3 regions of the Paenibacillus sp. FSL R5-0701 genome follow, and region 2 is predicted to be linked to each of the others. Evidence: riboswitches for the same ligand, from Rfam matches in the RefSeq annotation. Region 2 holds a riboswitch; each other region holds the start of a gene.
The links. Region 2 has a riboswitch for cyclic di-AMP ahead of MKZ13_RS00150 (ubiquitin-like domain-containing protein). Riboswitches for the same ligand answer to the same signal wherever they lie in the genome.
Positions count from the first base shown of each region.

Region 1: it holds a riboswitch for cyclic di-AMP, as region 2 does, so the genes downstream of both, MKZ13_RS17930 (3D domain-containing protein) here and MKZ13_RS00150 (ubiquitin-like domain-containing protein) in region 2, are expected to answer to the same signal.
Region 3: it holds a riboswitch for cyclic di-AMP, as region 2 does, so the genes downstream of both, MKZ13_RS10625 (C40 family peptidase) here and MKZ13_RS00150 (ubiquitin-like domain-containing protein) in region 2, are expected to answer to the same signal.

Region 1 is NZ_CP150230.1:4,076,557-4,083,466, forward strand. Features, by position in the region: gene MKZ13_RS17925 (polysaccharide deacetylase family protein) at 22-813, shown strand; gene MKZ13_RS17930 (3D domain-containing protein) at 918-1,589, opposite strand; cyclic di-AMP (ydaO/yuaA leader) riboswitch at 1,592-1,789, opposite strand; gene MKZ13_RS17935 (amino acid ABC transporter ATP-binding protein) at 2,010-2,732, opposite strand; gene MKZ13_RS17940 (ABC transporter substrate-binding protein/permease) at 2,719-4,182, opposite strand; gene MKZ13_RS17945 (M20 family metallopeptidase) at 4,365-5,540, shown strand; gene MKZ13_RS17950 (alpha-glycosidase) at 5,777-6,910, shown strand, end outside.
Region 2 is NZ_CP150230.1:29,859-36,768, reverse strand. Features, by position in the region: gene yabG (sporulation peptidase YabG) at 1-381, opposite strand, end outside; gene rsmA (16S rRNA (adenine(1518)-N(6)/adenine(1519)-N(6))-dimethyltransferase RsmA) at 441-1,343, opposite strand; gene rnmV (ribonuclease M5) at 1,348-1,893, opposite strand; gene MKZ13_RS00150 (ubiquitin-like domain-containing protein) at 2,049-3,233, opposite strand; cyclic di-AMP (ydaO/yuaA leader) riboswitch at 3,507-3,760, opposite strand; gene MKZ13_RS00145 (TatD family hydrolase) at 4,002-4,772, opposite strand; gene MKZ13_RS00140 (HD domain-containing protein) at 5,106-6,383, opposite strand; gene MKZ13_RS00135 (AbrB/MazE/SpoVT family DNA-binding domain-containing protein) at 6,701-6,910, shown strand, end outside.
Region 3 is NZ_CP150230.1:2,262,397-2,269,306, reverse strand. Features, by position in the region: gene MKZ13_RS10640 (carbohydrate-binding protein) at 1-1,267, shown strand, start outside; tRNA gene MKZ13_RS10635 (tRNA-Leu) at 1,414-1,497, opposite strand; gene pelA (pectate lyase) at 1,675-2,637, opposite strand; cyclic di-AMP (ydaO/yuaA leader) riboswitch at 3,057-3,188, shown strand; gene MKZ13_RS10625 (C40 family peptidase) at 3,194-3,658, shown strand; gene MKZ13_RS10620 (carboxymuconolactone decarboxylase family protein) at 3,732-4,061, opposite strand; gene MKZ13_RS10615 (hypothetical protein) at 4,204-4,422, opposite strand; gene MKZ13_RS10610 (hypothetical protein) at 4,542-4,871, opposite strand; gene MKZ13_RS10605 (xanthine phosphoribosyltransferase) at 4,969-5,550, opposite strand; gene MKZ13_RS10600 (hypothetical protein) at 5,755-6,810, shown strand.

The DNA of each region.
Region 1 (6,910 bases), 3.1 Mb from region 2:
TTGGAAAAGGAGGCCGTTATTATGCGCGTACGCCTCATTATGCTGATGGTTATCGTTATTTTTCTCGGAGGATATCATGCTCCAGTTTCATCGCGGGATGTTTCAAGCCCGCCAAGTGAATCCGTATCAGGTTCGGATTCTGCGGAAGAAGAACAACTGACATTGGGACAGTTACGTCAAAAATATGCCGATACGTTCAAAACCAATGGTCCTTCAACAAAGAAGGTTGCACTGACTTTTGATGATGTACCTGATCCACGATTTACTCCACAAGTGCTGGATGTATTGAAGAAATACAATGTCAGAGCTACATTCTTCATCGTGGGTAGTCGTGCAGAGAAACATCCGGATCTGGTGAAACGCATCATTAAGGAAGGGCATATGGTTGGTAATCACAGCTACAATCATCCTGAATTCAGTAAGCTGTCGATGAATGCCTTTCGCAAACAAATTTTACATACCGGGGATATTATTCGACGTTTGGCGGGATATACGCCGAAGATGATTCGGCCGCCTTATGGAGACATTAATGAAGAACAGCTGAGATGGGCTGCCAAACAACACTATAGCATTGTGAACTGGAACGTAGACTCTCTGGACTGGAAAGGCCTTTCAAAGGAACAGGTGAAAGATAACATCCTGTCTGCCGTAAAACCAGGCTCCATCGTTCTGCAACATGCTGGAGGCGGTGTAGGATCAAACCTGAACGGCACGATTGAGGCTTTGCCTGAAATCATTGAGGAATTGCAAAAGCGCGGATATGAACTTGTCACCTTGGACGAAATGCTGGGATTGTCAAAGGCCAAAGATTAAGATGACGATGAAGAAATAAATGAGAATATTAAAAGGGTGCTGTTCAATCGCAAGTTTGCGACTGGCAGACACCCTGTTTGAATTCGTTAGATGTAATTAATTTTCTACTTCAGAATGTACAGCTCGATATCCTGAAATCCAAATGTGCTTACGGACTGTTTGCTACCCGGGATAAAGATATCAATCCGGTGACCCTTGATTGCACCGCCTACATCACGCGCTGTGGCTACAAAAGCTTGTTTTGGCAATCCTGGATGGCTGTGACCCGTTACCAGTACTTTGGTTCCGAGTGGAATTACACTTGGATCAACTGCAATCGTACCCAGTTCAAGGTCATTTCCGAAATAATCGACTGCACCCCAGCCTCCATTTTCAGACGGATCTGCAGAGTATGCCGTTGCTTTCACGTTCACAGCTTTGCTGTAATCGAATGTTTTACCCCAGGCTTGAACCACTTTGTTATCTGCGTTAACGTCCAAACTTGCTGTAGTAACCGTTTTGGCTTGGGTCTTGCTCTCCGTCGCCGCGGCAGCTACATTGTTTGCCTTACCGGGAATCGTAATTTTCAAACCACCATAAATATTGTAAGGTGAAATGTCGTTGTTTGCTTTAACCAACGTGTTCATTGCTACTCCATATTGTTTTGATAAGGTGTAGAAGGTATCCCCTTCTTTGGCCACATGAACTGAATCGGCGTGAGCCGGAACGGCTTGAATGAGCATTGCTGTTGTCATTAATGCTACTGCTGTTTTGGCTATACGTTTCTTGTTAATCATGGTCTTCCTCCCTCATTGTGCCTGCGAAGTTAGTTGTCGGATTCGGATGAGGAGCCCACCCTATAGGTTCTTCATTACATTTGAAACGTTATGTACCCCTAATTCACCCCAAGCAGTGTGCTGTAGATCTTCCCCCTGCACAAATCTGCATCGTTACATCCCCCGCACTCCCTGTCCGGAAGTTTCGGCAGAGTTCAATATATCACAATTTTGTAACCTGAACTTGTAGTAATTCTTACCAAATGGTTTTTTAGCATGTAAGCATATGTAAGAGTACTGGATACTTTAGAAATATTGGACGACCCGATTCCTTTACATTTGGTAACAGAATAGTTACTTTTCCGAATCCATACGTGATTATTAACCATAAAAAAATAGCGTCACCGACTCGAAGTCAGTAACGCTAATGATCACTTTCATTTAGAGTACTTTGGCAAGAAAATCACGTGTACGTGAATTTTTCGGTGCTCCAAACACCTCATCAGGTGTTCCCTCTTCTACAATAACCCCGCCATCCATGAACAGGATCCGGTCTCCTACTTCACGTGCAAAACCCATCTCATGCGTTACAATGACCATAGTCATCCCACCTTCTGCAAGACGTTTCATGACATCCAACACTTCACCGACCATCTCGGGGTCCAGTGCCGAAGTAGGCTCGTCAAACAGCATGACATGCGGCTGCATAGCCAATGCTCTTGCAATAGCGATCCGCTGCTTCTGTCCACCGGACAGCTGATTCGGGAATGTATCTTTTTTATCGTACAAGCCCACAGTGTTAAGCAGATCAGCAGCAATTTTCTCCGCTTCCTGCGTGGATTGTTTCTTCACTTTAATCGGAGCAATCGTGATGTTTTGCTGTACCGTTTTGTGTGGGAACAGGTTGAAATGCTGGAACACCATGCCCATTTTTTCCCGAGTTGCATTAATGTTGTGCTTGGGGTCCGTAATTGAAACACCTTCAAAATCGATTTCACCTGATGTAGGTTGTTCCAAGAGGTTCAGACAACGCAAGAATGTACTTTTACCTGAACCGGAAGGACCGATAACCACGACAACCTCGCCTTTGCCAATCGTCACATTAATGCCCTTAAGCACATCGTTATTTCCATAAGATTTGTGTAATTGTCTAACGTCTATCACTTGCACTCAACTTCCTTTCCAGTCGTCCCAGCAGCTTGGACAAAATAAACGTCATTACAAAGTAGATGGCTGCTGCAATCAAAAATGGACTCAAGCCTTGGTACGTAATGTTCTTGACTACACTTGCCTGATACATAATGTCCACCATACCGATAACAGAGATAATGGAGGATTCCTTGATAATCGTTATGAATTCATTACCAATTGCCGGCAATACGGCCTTGAAAGCCTGTGGCAATATGATGTAACGCATGGCTGCACCTCTGCCCATTCCGAGGGAGCGAGCTGCTTCCAACTGGCCACGATCCACCCCTTGGATACCTGCACGGAAAATCTCCGCTAGATACGCACCACTATTAATGGAAAGCGTGATGATACCTGCCTGAAGGGCAGTGAAGTTAATGCCAAAGCTCAGGGAAAAACCATAGTAAATAATCATTAATTGTACCAGCATCGGTGTGCCACGGATCACTTCAACGTAAGCAGTACCGATCCAGCGCAAGATTGCAGCGTCATGCAAACGGAACAAACAGATGATCAATCCAATAATTACCCCGAAGATAACCCCAAGTGCAGACAACAGAAGTGTGTATCCTACACCTGTAGCATAGAAACTTTTGTACTCCCAGAATACTTGGAAAATATTTTGTGATTTGTTCGCTTTATCCGCCATCAAGAGGCTGGCGTCCGTCACCATCTGATTGATTTTATCTTCACTTTTCAGTCGCTCCAGTGTTCCATTTACTGCAGCTAGCAGCTCGGTATTACCTTTACGAATCCCGATTGCCGCTTCTGCTTGCTCTTCGTCCGGAACAGCAGCAGCAAGTCCAATGATATCGTCCAGATAACCTGCAGCAACGGTATCTTCAACGATTGCCGCGTCAATGCGTTTTGTTTGCAGTTGAAGCACGATATCGGAGATTTTATCCAGCGCAGTAAGCTTCGCTCCTGGAATACTCTGTCCGATCGTTTCCTGAATGGAGCCTTTCTGAACGCCAATCTTCGCATTTTCAAGTTCTGCCATGGTTGGATATTTGTCTTTATCCACATTGCGAACCATAATCACTTGTTTTGATTTATAATAGGTGTCGGAAAAATCGATACTTTTCTTCCGCTCATCCGTCGGCGTCATACCTGAAATCACCAGATCAACACGCCCGCTCTGCAATGAAGGCAGAAGACCGTCGAAGCCCATATCCTCAATCACAAGCTCAGCGCCAAGATCTTTGGCAATCTCTTTGGCGATCTCAATATCGAAGCCGACGATTTCATCTTTACCATTAATCACTTTATGGAATTCGTATGGTGCAAAATCGGCACTTGTACCGAGCACCAGCTTTTTACTGCCTGAATTATCTGTAGTTCCACTTGCAAGTGCCACAGGAACGGCAGTTGTCAGTAGAACAACAAAGGTCAACAGCATCATGGTGTAACGACTTATTAATTTCAACCTTGTTCTCTCCCCTTACAATACTTTGTATGCTTCTCATGTTGATGACTGAGTCATTATAAAGTACAATGCATGATTATGCAATGCATTTTGACAATACAAATCTTGACTTGTTTCTGAAAAAATAAAGCAAACATGATATAATCAATAAATTATTTTCATTTTGCATAAGGAGTTTACTAATGACATCTAACAAATCACAGATCCTGACGGTTATTGATCAATATGCTTCCCGTTTTAAAGCCATTTCATCATATATCGGTGCCAACCCCGAACTGGGGAATGAAGAGTATCTTGCTTCTGCTCGTCTAAAAGAAGAACTGGTCTTTCACGGGTTCACTGTAGAGGCTCCAATCCTTGGACTGGAGACAGCCTTTATCGGAACCTATTCAGCCGCCAAACCCGGCCCTACCATTGCATTATTGTGTGAATATGACGCCTTGCCGGAGATCGGTCATGCTTGTGGTCACCATCTGATCTGTATGATGAGTCTTGGGGCTGCTGTGGGGCTAAAATCCATTCTGGATGAAGTAGGCGGAACAATTAAAGTGTTTGGTACACCTGCTGAAGAGACACGTGGTGCCAAAGTTCCGATGGCGGAAGCAGGTCTGTTCGATGACTGTGATGTCGCTCTTATGGCGCATCCATATTATGCCTTCGAAAAGTCAGGCAGCTCGCTGGCTATTGATGCTGTGCAATTTGAATTCCATGGCCGATCTTCACATGCCGCTGCAAGTCCGCACGAAGGTATTAATGCACTTGATGCTGTCATTCAAACGTTCAACGGAATCAATGCATTCCGGCAACAAGTGAAAAGCACCGTGCGCATTCATGGTGTGATCAACAACGGAGGTCAGGCAGCAAATATCATTCCTGACTATGCTTCTGCGCAATTTTATGTACGGGCAGCAACTCGCAAAGAATTGAATATTCTCACAGAACGTGTGATTCAGATCGCTGAAGGTTCTGCTCTCCAGACAGGTTGTAAGCTCGTGACATCCAACTATGAAACGTCCTATGACGAGATGGTCACTAATGAAGCATTCTCAGCTGCGTTTAGTCAAAATCTGATGGAACTTGGTATCCCACAAGAAGAGATAGTGAGTGGTAACGATCATGGCTCCATGGACATCGGTAACGTTTCCCTGAAATGTCCTGCAATCCATCCTTACATTCGGGTTGTAGACGAGGTGCACACACTGCACTCCATAGCCTTCCGTGACCTTGCTCTTCAGGAGCGCGCGCTGGATGGCATGATTCTGGGAGCAAAGGCACTTGCTACAACAGCCTATGACGTACTGAGCCAGCCAGAACTGCTTCAAACCATCCACACGGAGTTTGAGCAAGCTATTCGCTAAAATTCACTTTCAACACGTTATATTGGGTGCCCTGAACAATCTTGAATCTCAACTTGTTCAGGGCACCCTTTTTCTAAATTATCTGTAAGTATATTCAGCCCGAAGCTGGAAATGCTGTGAAAGAAACCTTTGAAAACGATGAAAATAACACATTTTATTACAGTAAATGTGATTCATTTGCTGGCTAACTTGGTTAATTATAACTATAACTTATCCTATATTCAGGAGGTGCTGTCATGTTGCTCGAAGCCATGTATCATGTTCCTCGTGACAAGTGGGCTTATGCCTATAATTCGTCTACCATACATCTGCGCGTAAGAACCAAACGTAATGATGTGCAATACGTGACCGCACTGACCGGAGATAAGTACGATTGGAATGGAACTTACAAGGAGATTCAATTGGAGAAGGCTGCTTCTGATAATATGTTTGATTATTGGGAGGCTACCGTCAGGCCACAATTCAAACGTCTCACCTATATATTTCGGATAACTGCCGGTTCAGAAGATGTTTTTCTAGCGGATAATGGAATTCATTATGAGACCCCCTATCCAACTGGAGGATATTATGAGTTCTCGTATATACATGAAATTGATGTGTTTAAGGTGCCCGAGTGGGCCAAAGAAGCCGTCTTTTATCAGATCATGACTGAACGGTTTGCTAATGGAGATCCCAAGCTGAATCCAAAAGAAACCCATGACTGGGGTGGCAAACCTGAGTTGGACAATTATTTTGGTGGAGATCTGCAAGGTGTGCTGGATCATCTGTATGACTTAACTGAACTTGGCGTGAACGCCATTTACTTTACCCCGTTATTCCAGGCCAATTCCTACCACAAATACGACACGATTGATTATAAAAAAGTCGACCCCCATTTCGGTGATAATGCCCTGCTTAAACAATTGACAGAAGAATGTCATCGCCTGGGTATACGTGTCATGCTTGACGCGGTGTTTAACCATTGCAGCGAAGACTTCCCTCCTTTTCAAGACGTTCTCCAGAATGGAAAAAACTCTAAGTATGCCGACTGGTTCCACATCAATGAATATCCGGTTCAGATCAAGGATGGTATACCAACCTACGATACATTTGGGTTCTATGGCAACATGCCCAAGTTCAATACAGCCAACCCTGAGGTTAAGGCATATCTACTCGATGTAGCTGAGTACTGGATCAAAGAAATTAAGCTGGATGGGTGGCGTCTGGATGTAGCAAATGAGGTGGACAACCATTTCTGGCGTGATTTTCGCAAGGTTGTTAAGGCAGCGAATCCGGAAGCCTATATTGTTGGTGAAGTCTGGAGCGACTCCCTGACATGGCTCATGGGGGATCAATTCGATTCCGTCATGAATTATCCATTTGCCGACAAA
Region 2 (6,910 bases):
GCGAAGTTGCTCATAGAGATCCATACTTTTTTTCAAATAGTTCGGATCTCCATCCAGATGAAGCACCTTTCCAGGCATCTCAAAATAAGCCGGTTCCTGCTGAGCAGACCAATCCTGTACCAGACCTTCCCGATTCCGCTCAGCCTGTTCCATACGATTCTGCTGCAGACGGGACAGGGTCTGATGTGCTTTAATATGCGCCTGTCTAGTCTTGGCGCTTTGTGGTTCGTAAGGAACCTGTATCAAATCATCCACCGGGGAATCGGCAATCAGCCGGAACTCAGTCCCTTTAATGACCGCAGCATCCAACTGGAGGCCTTCCACCCGAAAAGTCACATCGCCGCCGTATGACTTCCGAACGACCAAGTCTCCGATATTCATCAACGTAATCACCTCTACCCCATCGTATGGGCAGAGACCCGGTTTGGTTCATTCAAATTTTACAGCGCTGCACGTACCCCTGCTTCCCACATTACGGTGCTGAGTGTGGCATACTCTTGCAGACTCAACGTCTCTCCACGTCGGGACGGTTGAATACCTGCCTGCTCCAGCAGAATGTCTGCCTGTTCCCGGTTCTCCTTTGTGAAGAAACGTGCCTTCAAGTTGTTTGAGATTGTTTTTCTCCGTTGGGCAAAAGAAGCCTGTACCACTTCGAAGTAGTGTGCTTCATCCGGAATCTCCACTGGTGGTTGCTCACGCACTTTCAGCTTAATGACAGCTGATTCCACATTAGGTTGCGGAATGAAGACCGTAGGCGGCACAATACACACAAGCTCCGGCATACTGTAGTACTGAACTGCGATGCTCAGACTGCCGTAGTCTTTTGATCCTGGTGCAGCAGCCATGCGTTCAGCCACTTCTTTTTGGATCATGACAACAATACTGTCTACCGGCAGCTTCTCTTCCAACAGTTTCATCATGATTGGAGTCGTTACATAATAAGGCAGGTTAGCCACGACACTGACTTTGTCCACGGATGCAAAATCCGTATTAAACAATTCAGCCAGATCAAGCTTCAACACATCCCCATGATGAACACGTACATTCGAATAAGGCTGCATCACTTCTCCCAGGATTGGGATCAAGCGCTGATCAATCTCTACGGCTGTGACAGGACCTGCTACCCGAGCCAGTCGCTCCGTAAGGGCTCCAATACCCGGCCCGATCTCTAACGCGCCCTTGGACTCGTCCAGGTCGGCTGCATTAACGATTTTGTTCAGTATATTTTGATCGATCAGAAAGTTCTGACCCAGACTTTTCTTGAATGAGAATCCGTGTCTTTGAATAATCTCTTTGGTTCGTTTGGGCGTTGCAATTTCTATCGTCTCTTCCATATCCTTCATATGCTCACATTCCTTCACGTTCAATTTGCGCTAATGCTGTAGAGAACTCTTCCCGTGTAATCTGAAATACACTGAGACGTTTGTGGAACTGCTTACCGTTACAATAACCGATGCCCAGCAGATTGCCCATCTCCATGCGACGTGCAGCAGCCTGCGGATGCACGATAAGTCCTGCCGCGATCAGGTCCTCCCAATCGATCAGGCTCGGAGCACCTTCGTATGAAGTATGTACGCGCGCCAGAGCATGACGGATCGCTTCAGGTGAGGCATTCTCCACCCCAATGTCCCCTTTACGCGTTGCATCGGCTTCCGGAATGAAGGCATGTTTGCAGCCAGGCACCTTGTTTGCAATAATTTTACGAATGCGTTCGCCAGCATGATCCGGATCTGTCAGTACAATGACTCCCCGTCTCTCCTGAGCAAGCGCAATTCGCTTCAGAATGCGTTGGTTGATTGCTGATCCACCTGTTTCTATTGTATCGGCTTCAACGGCCCGACGGATAGCTACCGTATCGTCACGGCCTTCCACCACAATGACTTCTTTTATCATGTTCCATTTCTTCCTTTCTAACGCAAAAAGAAGAGGAATATCCTCTTCTCTGCCAAACGGCGGGGGAGACTGAATTCAGACTCCTCCGCCGCATATTCCGCATGAACCATTCATGCAACTATTTTATAGCATTCCCATTTCAAAGTAAAACGATTTTAGTTCGCTTCCGGCTTCACCGGACCGATCACGTAGACCGTCTTGCCTTTCTTACGTCCAAAATTCAGGGCATGCTTCACACTGTCATAATATACATCAATTTTGTTGCCTTTAATGGCACCGCCTGTATCTTCTGCACGACGGAATCCCAGACCTTCGATATATACCCACCAGCCAATTGGAATGACTTTGGGATCAACCGCAATGGTGCGACCTTCCGTTACACGAGTACCGGAAGCTGTTTTTGTACCAATGCCAGGCTCTTCGGAAGAGTAGGCAGTCATGGATACATTTTTAAGTACTTTGGAGTATTTAAAAGAAGTCCCGGATACGGTAATCACTTTGCTGCCCGAGGCAGATGTTTTCTTCGAGTTCGTTGTTGTAGCCTTTTTGGTTGTTGAAGTTTGAGCCGATACGGTCTGAATCTCAGGTTCTTTCACGACCGGTTTTGCTTTGGTGCCGACAGCGATCACTTTATCTACACGATTATTCGCGACAGATTTGCCGACCATTTTTTTGGAGACCAATTCTCCATCCTGAAATACCTTTTCGATATGCTGTACAAGTGTGCCTTCTTTGCCGTTTACAACGACACGGTTATCCCCTTTGTACAAGCTAGGGTCAGCCGTTTTAATAACTTTGTAAGCGATCGGTTGCTCTACTTCCACTGTACGCTTTGTTACGCGCACTACACGGATCTTCATCTCCGCTTTGATCGCAGTTCCGAGCGCCGGATACACTTTATCATTACTTTCAACTTGAATACCTGATTTTTGAATTGCATCTTCTACCGATGAATCGGTTGTATACAGAGTCTTGGTGTCTCCGTCTGCCGTAATGTTAACTGGAACGGCCCGCTCAATAACGATTCGGTCTCCATCTGTAATCGCCCCATTCATGGACATGGATACCTTATCGTGAGGGCTGACTGTGATCGACTGCTCCTCCAGCATTTCCTGAAGCATTCCTGTACGAGTCTCTACCACCTGAGCTTTGCCATCAATAACCAGCGAAATTTGTTTCCCGGCCTGACCGTAAACGACTAACAAGATCATGATTGTAAGCGCAATTGAGAAAATCGCGATCAATGCCATTTGACGCATGTTCTCATGCTTCCACCGCAACGCGAAAGACTTACTGGATGATCGTGACTCATGGGTCTCTTCTGGTTGGAATGTGCCCACTTCTCCGTCCTCCTTCATAGCCTCGCCGTCTAAAGTAATGCATGATGTCTTTGACGTGACTATACCAAATTTTCTACAGAACACAGATTGGACCAACATAATCCGGTTCTGCACCATGAATCAATCTTCGCAACATGATGTCATCCTCCTGAATACCTACCGTATGATGACAATATTTCTTTTATTCAAAAACAAAAAAGCCAAAGAAAGAGTGTAAGAGGAACTCTTTCGTGGCTTCCGAATGATTTTGAATATCGGAAATTCATGCACGAGGTTGCCTCTCTTTTTCCGCTTGCGAGGTTAGCTGTCGGGTTCGGGCGAAAGAGAGCCGCCCTATCTTGGGTCACCCGCTCATGGCGGACGCCCTTGAATTCACCCCGAGACCCAAAGAAGAAATCAAATACGGCTTCGCAGTTCCCTTCGCTGCTTTTGGGTCAGCGAACGTTGCGCATCGGCCAAATACACCGATGTTTAAGCCCTATTGGTTCCCCCGCTCTCCGTTAACGGAGACTCAGCGAGACTGATTCATGAAAGTAATGTTGTTTCATCGGAAAGTGTCCCTTTGTTCATCCCCCGAACATCTGTCCAATTTTCCGCACAACAATTCACTGAAAAGATGATATCCTGTTTTGATGCATGTTGTAAAGCGTTGATCAAGTACGTTTTTCTGAATATTTGGTTAAAATATTGTAATATTCTTGATTTATTTGGATCAAAGGGCAAATTAACTCCGCTTACCTGCCTTTTTCACCTCATTTACTCGTTTTTTTAACGAATTCCAAATCGTTCCATGGCATTTTTGGTTGTTATTGCAGCAATTTCCTCCACCGAAATGCCTTTAATTTCCGCAGCTGCCTCTGCAACCAGACGTACATGCGCTGTCTCATTTCGCTTCCCACGATAAGGGTGAGGTGTCAAATATGGAGCATCTGTTTCAATGAAAAACCGGTCCATAGGAACCTTCTCCAGCACCTCTTTGGGCTGCTTTGCATTTTTGAATGTGATTGGTCCTCCGAAGGAGAGATGGAAGCCCATATCGAGACAATTTTTTGCCGTTTCCCAGCTGCCTGAGAAGGAGTGCATCACACCACCAACCTCACCAGCTTTCTCTTCACGCAAAATTCTTATAATATCCTCATGTGCATCCCGATTATGGATGACAATCGGCATCTTCACTTCACGCGCCAAAGCAATTTGTTGTCGTAATACGCGATGCTGTATTTCCTTTGGTGAAGTGTCCCAGTGATAATCCAATCCAATCTCACCAATCGCAACCACTTTTTCATGCTTGCATAAAGATGCAATCCACTCCAAATCGCCCTCCTGCATTGTGATCGCATCTACGGGATGCCACCCTACAGCTGCATATATAAAATCATATGTTTCAGCGAGTTTCATTGTGGTTGGAATCGTCTCCCGGTTAAAGCCAATGTTGATCATGCGACCAACTCCTGCATCCACAGCACGCTGAATCATGTCCTCGCGGTCCTCGTCGAATTGTGGTGCATCCAGATGTGTATGTGTGTCGAACAGCATCATGTCTGTATCTCCCTTCATGTCGAAATAACGACTATCTTCTTTTTGAAAATTCAATTTGTAAAATCCAATAATTTAATGACTCGTACATAAAACATTTTGGGTAATCTGTGTATTACATCATCACGTTTGTTTCTTCACAACTACAATATATAGAAGATATACAGATATTCTGATCTATATATTGCTGATTAGGCTCATTCTACCAACTTGCATTTACAAAATTATGTCGATCTACATATACTCCCCATTAAAGCAGATTACTGTATCATGGAAAATAGCTCTTTTGGAAAGTGTTTTGATATCAAAATTCTTCATCGGATTATACCCACACGATTACAAGAAATAGGGGCGTATATGTGACGGTAATTCGTGAATAATCGCATCCACCTTGTTTTGCGGGTAATACAAATGATGTTTCCCTCGGTGAAGCCCACTGATGGAACGGACAATGTCAGATACTTCTGACAACTCACGTAAATTGTCCTGTCGATCCAGAAGAAGAATCTGCTTATCTGTGGATTCATCCGGACGAAACACATCATACGGATTATCCGAAGGAAAATCAATTTCAAGATCATATTCGGGATCGAGGCCAGCCTGTACAAAAGCTTCCCGAATCTCTTCCATCATTGTCAAGTCGACCTGTTCAAGCTCTACATACTTATATAACTTGCGATCCATAAAACGTTCGCATAACTCACTCAGAACAGTATCGTCCTCCTTGCGCCACTGCGTAAATGCCGTCTGAATTAATGCTTCATCCAACTGCAAATATTCATCTACGGATAATTCCCCTTCAAATAGTTGAGGGAGTGGATCAATCATGAAGCGGAATTGAAAACCATGTTGTATGAGTGTTTTCGCTCGCTTGAATATTTGCCGCAATATAATTTCAGAACTACGAGTTACCGGATGGAAGTAAATCTGCCAATACATCTGATACCGAGACATTAGGTAATCCTCCACAGCATGCATGCCTGACTCCTTGACTACAATCCGCCCATGATAAGGACGCAGCATCCGAAGGATACGATCAAGGTCAATCGTGCCGTAATTTACACCTGTAAAATAGGCATCCCTGAGCAAATAATCCATTCGGTCTGCATCAAGCGGACTGGTCACCAAGTTCACAACAATCGGCTTTTCATACGTTTTTTGAATGACAGATGCTACTTTCTCAGGAAAATCAGGAGCATACCGTCTTAAGATCGCCCCTACTTCGGTATCACCTGTAATGATGCGACAAGTCCAATCTTCGTGATTCATGTCAAAAGCTTCCTCGATGGAGTGAGAGAATGGCCCATGCCCGAGATCATGAAGCAGAGCTGCACACAGAGCTACAATCTTTTCTTCCTTCGGCCAATCCGAATAATGACTTCTTTCAAATTGAGAGATGATCTTGCGTGTGATCTCATAAACACCTAGTGAATGTGAGAACCGACTATGCTCTGCTCCGTGAAAGGTAAGGTAAGAAGTACCCAGCTGACGAATCCGGCGTAAACGCTGAAATTCCGGGGTGTTAATTAACTGCCATATAACCGGATCTTGCACGTGGATATAATTATGTACCGGATCTTTGAATACTTTCTCTTCCGTTAAACGTTGTTCCATGTCGACTCACTCCTTTAATTTCTTTTATATTAACGCTTTGAGCTCTACGATTCACCTAGGATTCGACACAACATGACGAACTTTGTCGAATGAAGTAGTTTTGTCGTTTTCCAAATCGACAAAGCTGACATTGAGGTTTAAATGCGAAAAACAGCTTCCAATCCCTTACCACCCGTAACCTTGTGAAAAACAGCCTTAATTTTAAGCTAATTTTAAGGTTGACTGATTTGGGAATCGTTGGTATGATGAGTATCATAAAACATAAAATAATGTCGAATAATGACAATGATAGTTAGCTGAGAGGAGCACTGATTATAATGATGAAATCAACAGGTATTGTAAGAAAAGTGGACGAACTGGGACGGGTAGTTATTCCAATTGAATTGCGCCGTACGCTCGGTATTGGTGAAAAAGATGCTCTGGAAATCTACGTTGACGGCGAGCGCATCATGTTGAAAAAATACGAGCCTGCTTGTATCTTCTGTGGTAATGCAGAGAACGTTACTTACTTCAAAGGTAAAATTGTT
Region 3 (6,910 bases), 2.2 Mb from region 2:
TGCCGCCTATGCGCAACATCTGAACGACTTTGTAACCTACATGAAAAATAACGGCGTAGATTTATATTCCATTTCTGTGCAGAATGAACCGGATTATGCTCATGACTGGACCTGGTGGACTCCACAAGAGATCCTTCGATTCATGAAAGAAAATGCCGGGTCCATTCAAGGTACCAAAGTCATGGCGCCTGAATCCTTCCAGTACTTAAAGAACATATCCGACCCAATCCTGAATGATCCGCAGGCGCTTGCCAACATGGACATTCTGGGAGCACATACGTATGGAACCCAGATTTCTAATTTTGCCTACCCTCTCTTTAAGCAAAAAGGAGCCGGTAAAGAACTGTGGATGACTGAGGTGTATGTTCCGAACAGTGATAACAACTCAGCAGACCGCTGGCCTGAAGCACTGGACGTTTCCTATCACATGCACAATGCCATGGTAGAAGGTGATTTCCAGGCCTATGTGTGGTGGTACATCCGCAGACAGTATGGTCCGATGAAAGAGGACGGTACCATAAGCAAACGCGGGTATAATATGGCTCATTTCTCTAAATTCGTGCGTCCAGGCTACCTGCGAGTCGATGCAACGAAAAATCCGGATACAAACACATTTGTCTCAGCCTATAAAGGTGATAACAAAGTCGTCGTTGTGGCAATTAACCGCGGAACTTCAGCCACAAGCCAAAAATTCGTTCTGCAGAATGGTAATGCCTCCACTGTGTCCTCATGGATTACGGACAGCAGTCGAAACCTGGCAAGCGGAAACCCGCTTACCGTATCCAATGGAGCCTTCACGGCACAGCTCCCGCCTCAGAGCGTAACAACGTTTGTTGCCAACGTTACTGGCGGAAATAGCGGCGGGAATACAGGCAGTGGCACTACGTATGAAGCCGAGACCGGAACGTCACTTACGGAAGCTACCATTGAAACAATCTACCCCGGTTACACTGGCTCCGGGTATGTTAACTTCAATGCGATGACTGGTTCGGCCATTCAATGGAACGGCATTAATAACACGACAACAGGTACCAAAAACGTAAAGTTTCGTTATGCGCTGGAAAGCGGCACTCGGAACCTCGACATCTTTGTGAACGGAACCAAAGTCATCAGCAACGAGCCCTTTCTAGCTACGGGAAGCTGGTCCACTTGGGTTGAAAAAACAATACAGGTCCCCATGAACACGGGGACCAATACATTGAAAGTGGTCACCACTGGATCGGAAGGACCGAATATTGACAGCGTTAATGTTACCGCAGCGCAATAAACGTTCCATATGGCTGATGGAAGACCATTTGCTGTACGTGCAGCTAAGCACTAACCTCTTGGATACTCAAGTCTAAAGTTAGTTTTATATCAAAAAATGCAAAAAAAGACTCCTTAAGCGTTAGCTTAAGGAGTCTTTTTATTAGATGCGGTCGAGAGGACTCGAACCTCCACGGGGGTTAGCCCACACGGACCTGAACCGTGCGCGTCTGCCAATTCCGCCACGACCGCATATTGTATCTCCGTGATCAATATCGGCGACAAGAGATAATATATCATGTGGAATCTATCATGTCAACACTGAAAATAATAACAATAAAGCCCGAACCAGACGTCCATGTCGTTTTCAGGCTTTACCTTTAACTGCTGCTAATAGTTTGGTTCATTAAAACGGAAGCATACATCAAATTACAGCTTGGAAGGCCAGTTACCATACCATGCATAACCGCCTCTTCTTTCTTTATCAATATCACTTAATTTGTATTTTACTACCCCATCACGACCAATAAAGATTGGTTTATCCGTCCCTATCTCATAGAAGCGTGCCCAAATTGGTGCAGCTTTGGAATCAGCGATAATTTTACTATCTCCATTAGCTCTTTCATACTTGTAACCCGTAATTTTCACTTTGTTAAACCAAGCCTCCGCTCCTTTAATGGATGCAGTAATTTTAGCGTTAGCAGGTCTGGTTTTCAGAAATTTAACAATCGTTACACTCTCTCCAGCTGTCAGCGATGGCACTTCGTAGATTCTTGCGCTCGCTGGTTTAAGGGAGCTGGAATCATGTTGTTGTCCCCATGCTGTGAGCTTACCACCTGAAACGACCTGTGTATTCAAAATCGCCTCCACACCTTTGGCAACTGAATTTTTACTGCGGTTAGCAAGTATGCTGTCGATAAAAGAGAAATCACCTTTGCGTGCCGCTACTTCATCCAGCATGATCATTACATTAATCATGGCATCATCATTGTAAGTGATGTGCTTGTGGTATCCGGAGCTTTGGTAAACTTGTGGCCATCCGCCGTTTGAATACTGCATGTTGATCAAAAAGTTAATTCCTTTGATTGCAGCTGTGGAGTAACGCGGATCATTCGTCTTTTTAAATTCCTTCGCCAATCTTCTAATTTCTGAGTATGTAGCCTTGTTGTCTATCGTGGACTTTGCCCACTCTCCACTTGTCTGTTTATAATCTTTTCTCCAACCTCCATCCGGCAGCTGGTTCTTCAAAATATCAGAAATACTCGCTGTCGTACCCGATGCATCCGCAGCAGATACCATCCCTACAGGGAGAACTGCCATTCCAACTGCCGAAAACACCATTGTACATGCCAGGACAAAAGTAATTATTTTCTTCGCTTTCAAATGTAACACTCTCCTATGTTCGTTTTTATAAATCTTCCACTTCTACTTTACCTATGATACTCGTCTCTAAACCTCCTTTATTTGTATTTATCGCATAATAAAATCAATTTTAATCCAATATGTGGATTGGATACTCAGATAATATGCAAAAAATCGCTTTTTGTCAATATATGCAACTTAATGAATATAATCTCTCTAATTCTACATAACGGAATAGTTCTTTTAACTCATGACAAACCTATTTATTTATCCAAATTCGTCTTAAACGAACCAATAATGACGTTTTTGTCATGAATGATACCCAAACTTGATCCCTTCTTTCATATAAAAACCTTAATTCCGCTAACATTGAGGTATTACGAAGGGTTTTAAATGGGTTTGACAATTACGCATTTATGCAATATAGTTTCAAATAGTTACAAAAACTTAATTATTCATTGCCGAGTTTCATGTTTGAAAACGGGGGAACCAATTTGGGTGAATTATTCTTATACATAGGAAATATAGGGAACCTTCTACCGAACCCTTAGCTAACTCCGTAGGCATCGAAGGGAGAACATTGATTTTGAAAAAACTGATTATCTCCATTTTTGGAGCAGCTGTATTATTTACATCCGGGGCAACAAGCACAGAGGCAAGCAGTATCAACTCCGTAGTGAACAACATGACAGGTATTCCTTACAAATGGGGTGGCACAACTGTAGCCGGCTTCGACTGTTCTGGTTTTATGAGATATCTTTTCAACAAATACAGCATTGAATTACCACGTACTTCGCAGCAGCAAGCCAAAGCAGGTACTCCCGTATCCAAGAGCAATGTTCGGACAGGTGATCTGGTGTTCTTTAATACAACAGGCAAAGGCATTTCACATACAGGTGTATATATCGGCGGCGGACAATTCGCTCATGCCTCCAGCAGTAAAGGTGTAAGCATCACGAAGTTATCGAATCCATACTTCAATGATCGTTATGTAACAGCACGTCGGGTAACTGGACAGTTTATGTATGATAAAATGCTAGGTAAAATGTGATTCACATACAAAAAGGCATCGGTTATTAACCGGATGCCTTTTTTGCACTTAAAAATGTATGTTGCATTGCTTACTAATGCAGCGCCTTCTGCACTCGCATCGCACCCTGAGACAGGGCATGTCCTCCTCCAACAGCTCCGGCCACCGCAACGGTCTCCATAATCTCCTGATCTGTTGCACCCTTGGCACGGGCTTCTTCTACATGGTAGAAGGTACATACCTCATTGTTGGCAAACAATCCAATCCCAAGGGCAATTAGCTGTTTTGTCTTCGCATCAATCACGCCAGGTTGGAAACATTCTCCGGTAAACTCATGATACGACTTCACCACACCTGGCAGCACATCGCTTAATGCTCCAATCTGATCCTTGTAGGCATGAACTTTATCATTCATCAATGTCATGGCTTGTAGCACACCCTCTCGGCTATAGTTACAGATCTTCCTCACTGTACCTATCTTCTCTCCCGAGTGAGCCAATTATGCCAAGAAATCATGGTAATTCCAAACATTTAACGCGCATGGCCACTGCTATAATTATAAGCTGTTACTCACTAAGTGGACTCTGGCGCGGCTCGCTGAACAGCTGATAGCTGTAACCTCGGTCCAGCTTAACGACACGTCGATTCTGACGACGGATAAGTACCTGCTCGCCATCCCAGGCAACCACAATCCCCTTCACGTCGTTCGATTCCAGCTCGTCCCGTACGACTCTAACTTTCTCACCTGACAGACGCAGGGCGTCCAATTCTGTATCACTAATCATCTTCATGGCTCCTATATTTCAAATTTATTTACAAAAAGAGACCTAAATGAAAAGTCATTTAGGTCTCACGTGACTGTATTGGACTGTCATGTCATTCGAAATTATGTCCCGACTGAAAGTTACCGCTGCGCGTGCTCTTTGCTGTCGTTCTTCTCGAACCAAAAATCAAGCACTTTGGCGGACATCACACGTTCTTCAAGGTACTCCACTTGATGCGGTGTAAATTGTTCTTTCCAAGAGAAGGACAACTCTTCGCACAAGCCTACAATCGTCAGTAATTCTGACCAGGCAACATAGCGTTTGTACCAGAAAAATTGAGGATGTTCAATCATATAGGGATAAAGGTCATCGAATTCCGTATGTTTACAATCCAGGGCACGTTCAAAATGAACTTTCGATTCCGCCAGCTTATCATTAAAAAATTGTTCTGTTGCCGGTTGGTTCCCCATGGTGTTGCCTCCTCTCCCTAACATAACCCCATTATAAATGAAATCGGCGGTCATGCAAAGGCATAGTTCAAAAAATAGGCCCTATTCCTTTAAAATGTCACATTTCGTTATCGTCAAATTGTACTGTTCCATCGTTCAGGGAACGAATGCGTACCAAGGCTTCCACCGGAATACCCTGTTCACGAATCGTGCGTGCCCCTGCCTGGAAACTTTTCTCGACCACAACGCCGAATCCGACGAGTTCCGCGCCAGAACGCTCGATAATTTTGATGACGCCACGAGCGGCATCTCCATTGGCAATAATATCATCAATGAACAAAATGCGGTCATTCTCATGAATGAACTCGCGAGATACCATAATGTCAGTTACAATTCCTTTGGTAAAGGACGGTACACGTTCACAGTAAGCATCAGGATCAGCCAGAAGTGTTTTTTTGCGACGGGCGAATACAAGGGGCACCCCAAGTTCATAGGCCGCTGCAAAAGCAACCGGTATCCCTGAGGATTCTACCGTGATTACCCGAGTTACTCCACTTTCACGAAAACGGGCAGCAAACTCACGTCCCATCTCCATCGTTAATGCAGGATCAATCTGGTGGTTCAACAGACCATCCAGCTTTAATACTTGATCCGAGATAACCACACCTTCTTGCAAAATTCGTTGTTTCAATAATTCCATGATTTGACCTCCCAAGCCTATCCTATGAGGTAAAAGTATCATATATCTATCTATAAGTTCAAGCGAAATTGCCTGGGCGCTGTCCTTGAGACACAATTCAAGACAAAGCTCACTATCGATTGTCATGAGTTTGGTGGGTCAAGCATACCTTCTACCATGGTACCCGCATGTCCAAACTATACAGGGGCCTGAGAGGGGAAACACATGAAACAGGCATTTCGGGTGCTGCAGATCGCATTTACATACATCGGAACGGTTGTCGGAGCCGGCTTCGCTACAGGGCAGGAAATTTTGCAGTTTTTTACCCAGTATGGCAAATGGGCCACCATCACCATAGGCTTATCCACCATGCTCTTTGTCTGGTTAGGTACCAAAATGATGCTGATCGCTCACGATACCGGGTCCCGCTCTTATGAGGATCTGAACAAACATTTATTCGGCCATAAGGCGGGCAAATGGATCACCTGGGTGACCCTTCTCATTCTCATTGGCGTGAACAGTGTCATGCTTGCCGGAGCAGGCTCCGTTTTTGTCGAACATCTGGGTTTGCATTATCAGACAGGTCTGATCGTCACACTTGTAGGGACATACCTGCTTCTCGGTCGGGGCATTCAAGCCATCCTACAAATGAATAGCATCGTCGTGCCCATGATGCTCCTGTTATCTCTGCTCATGATCACAAGTACCATCCATCATCCAGGTGCTTCCCGATTCATCACACTGACGACAGACTCAAACCCTATTCAAGTGTGGCTGTCTCCACTATTGTATACTTCATTCAATCTGGTGTTGGCTCAAGCTGTTCTTGTGCCTGTAGGTAACCAGATTCGTAGTCGGAATGTGCTGAAGTGGGGTGGAGTATTGGGTGGAATTGGCGTTGGTTTCATGCTGATGGCAGCTCATTTTGCCATGTCAGCTCAGATGCCCGGCATCATCCAATTCGAAATCCCGATGGGCAGCATTGCCTTTCAACTTGGATGGGCAGTGCAATCTGTATATGTATCCCTTATTTTCATGGAAATATTCAGTACCTTTGTAGCCGATATCTATGGAATGACCTTGCAACTGAGACAACATATACGTGTCCATCCCCGTTTCATTACATTAACCATTATGCTGTTGTGTTACTCACTCAGTCAGTTTGGATTCAGTTCCCTGCTGTCCATCCTTTACCCTATCTTCGGAAGTATGGCATTAATCTGGGCTGCCAAATTGGTACTGAACCGCTGGGGAGCCTTTCGTAAACGCAACAATATATAAATCTCACAGTTATGTACTTCATGAATATGAGCATCCGTTTGCTCATAACCCCAAGTCATTGTGGGTATTCTTTCCTTAAACATGACAAAAAGCCGCTGTT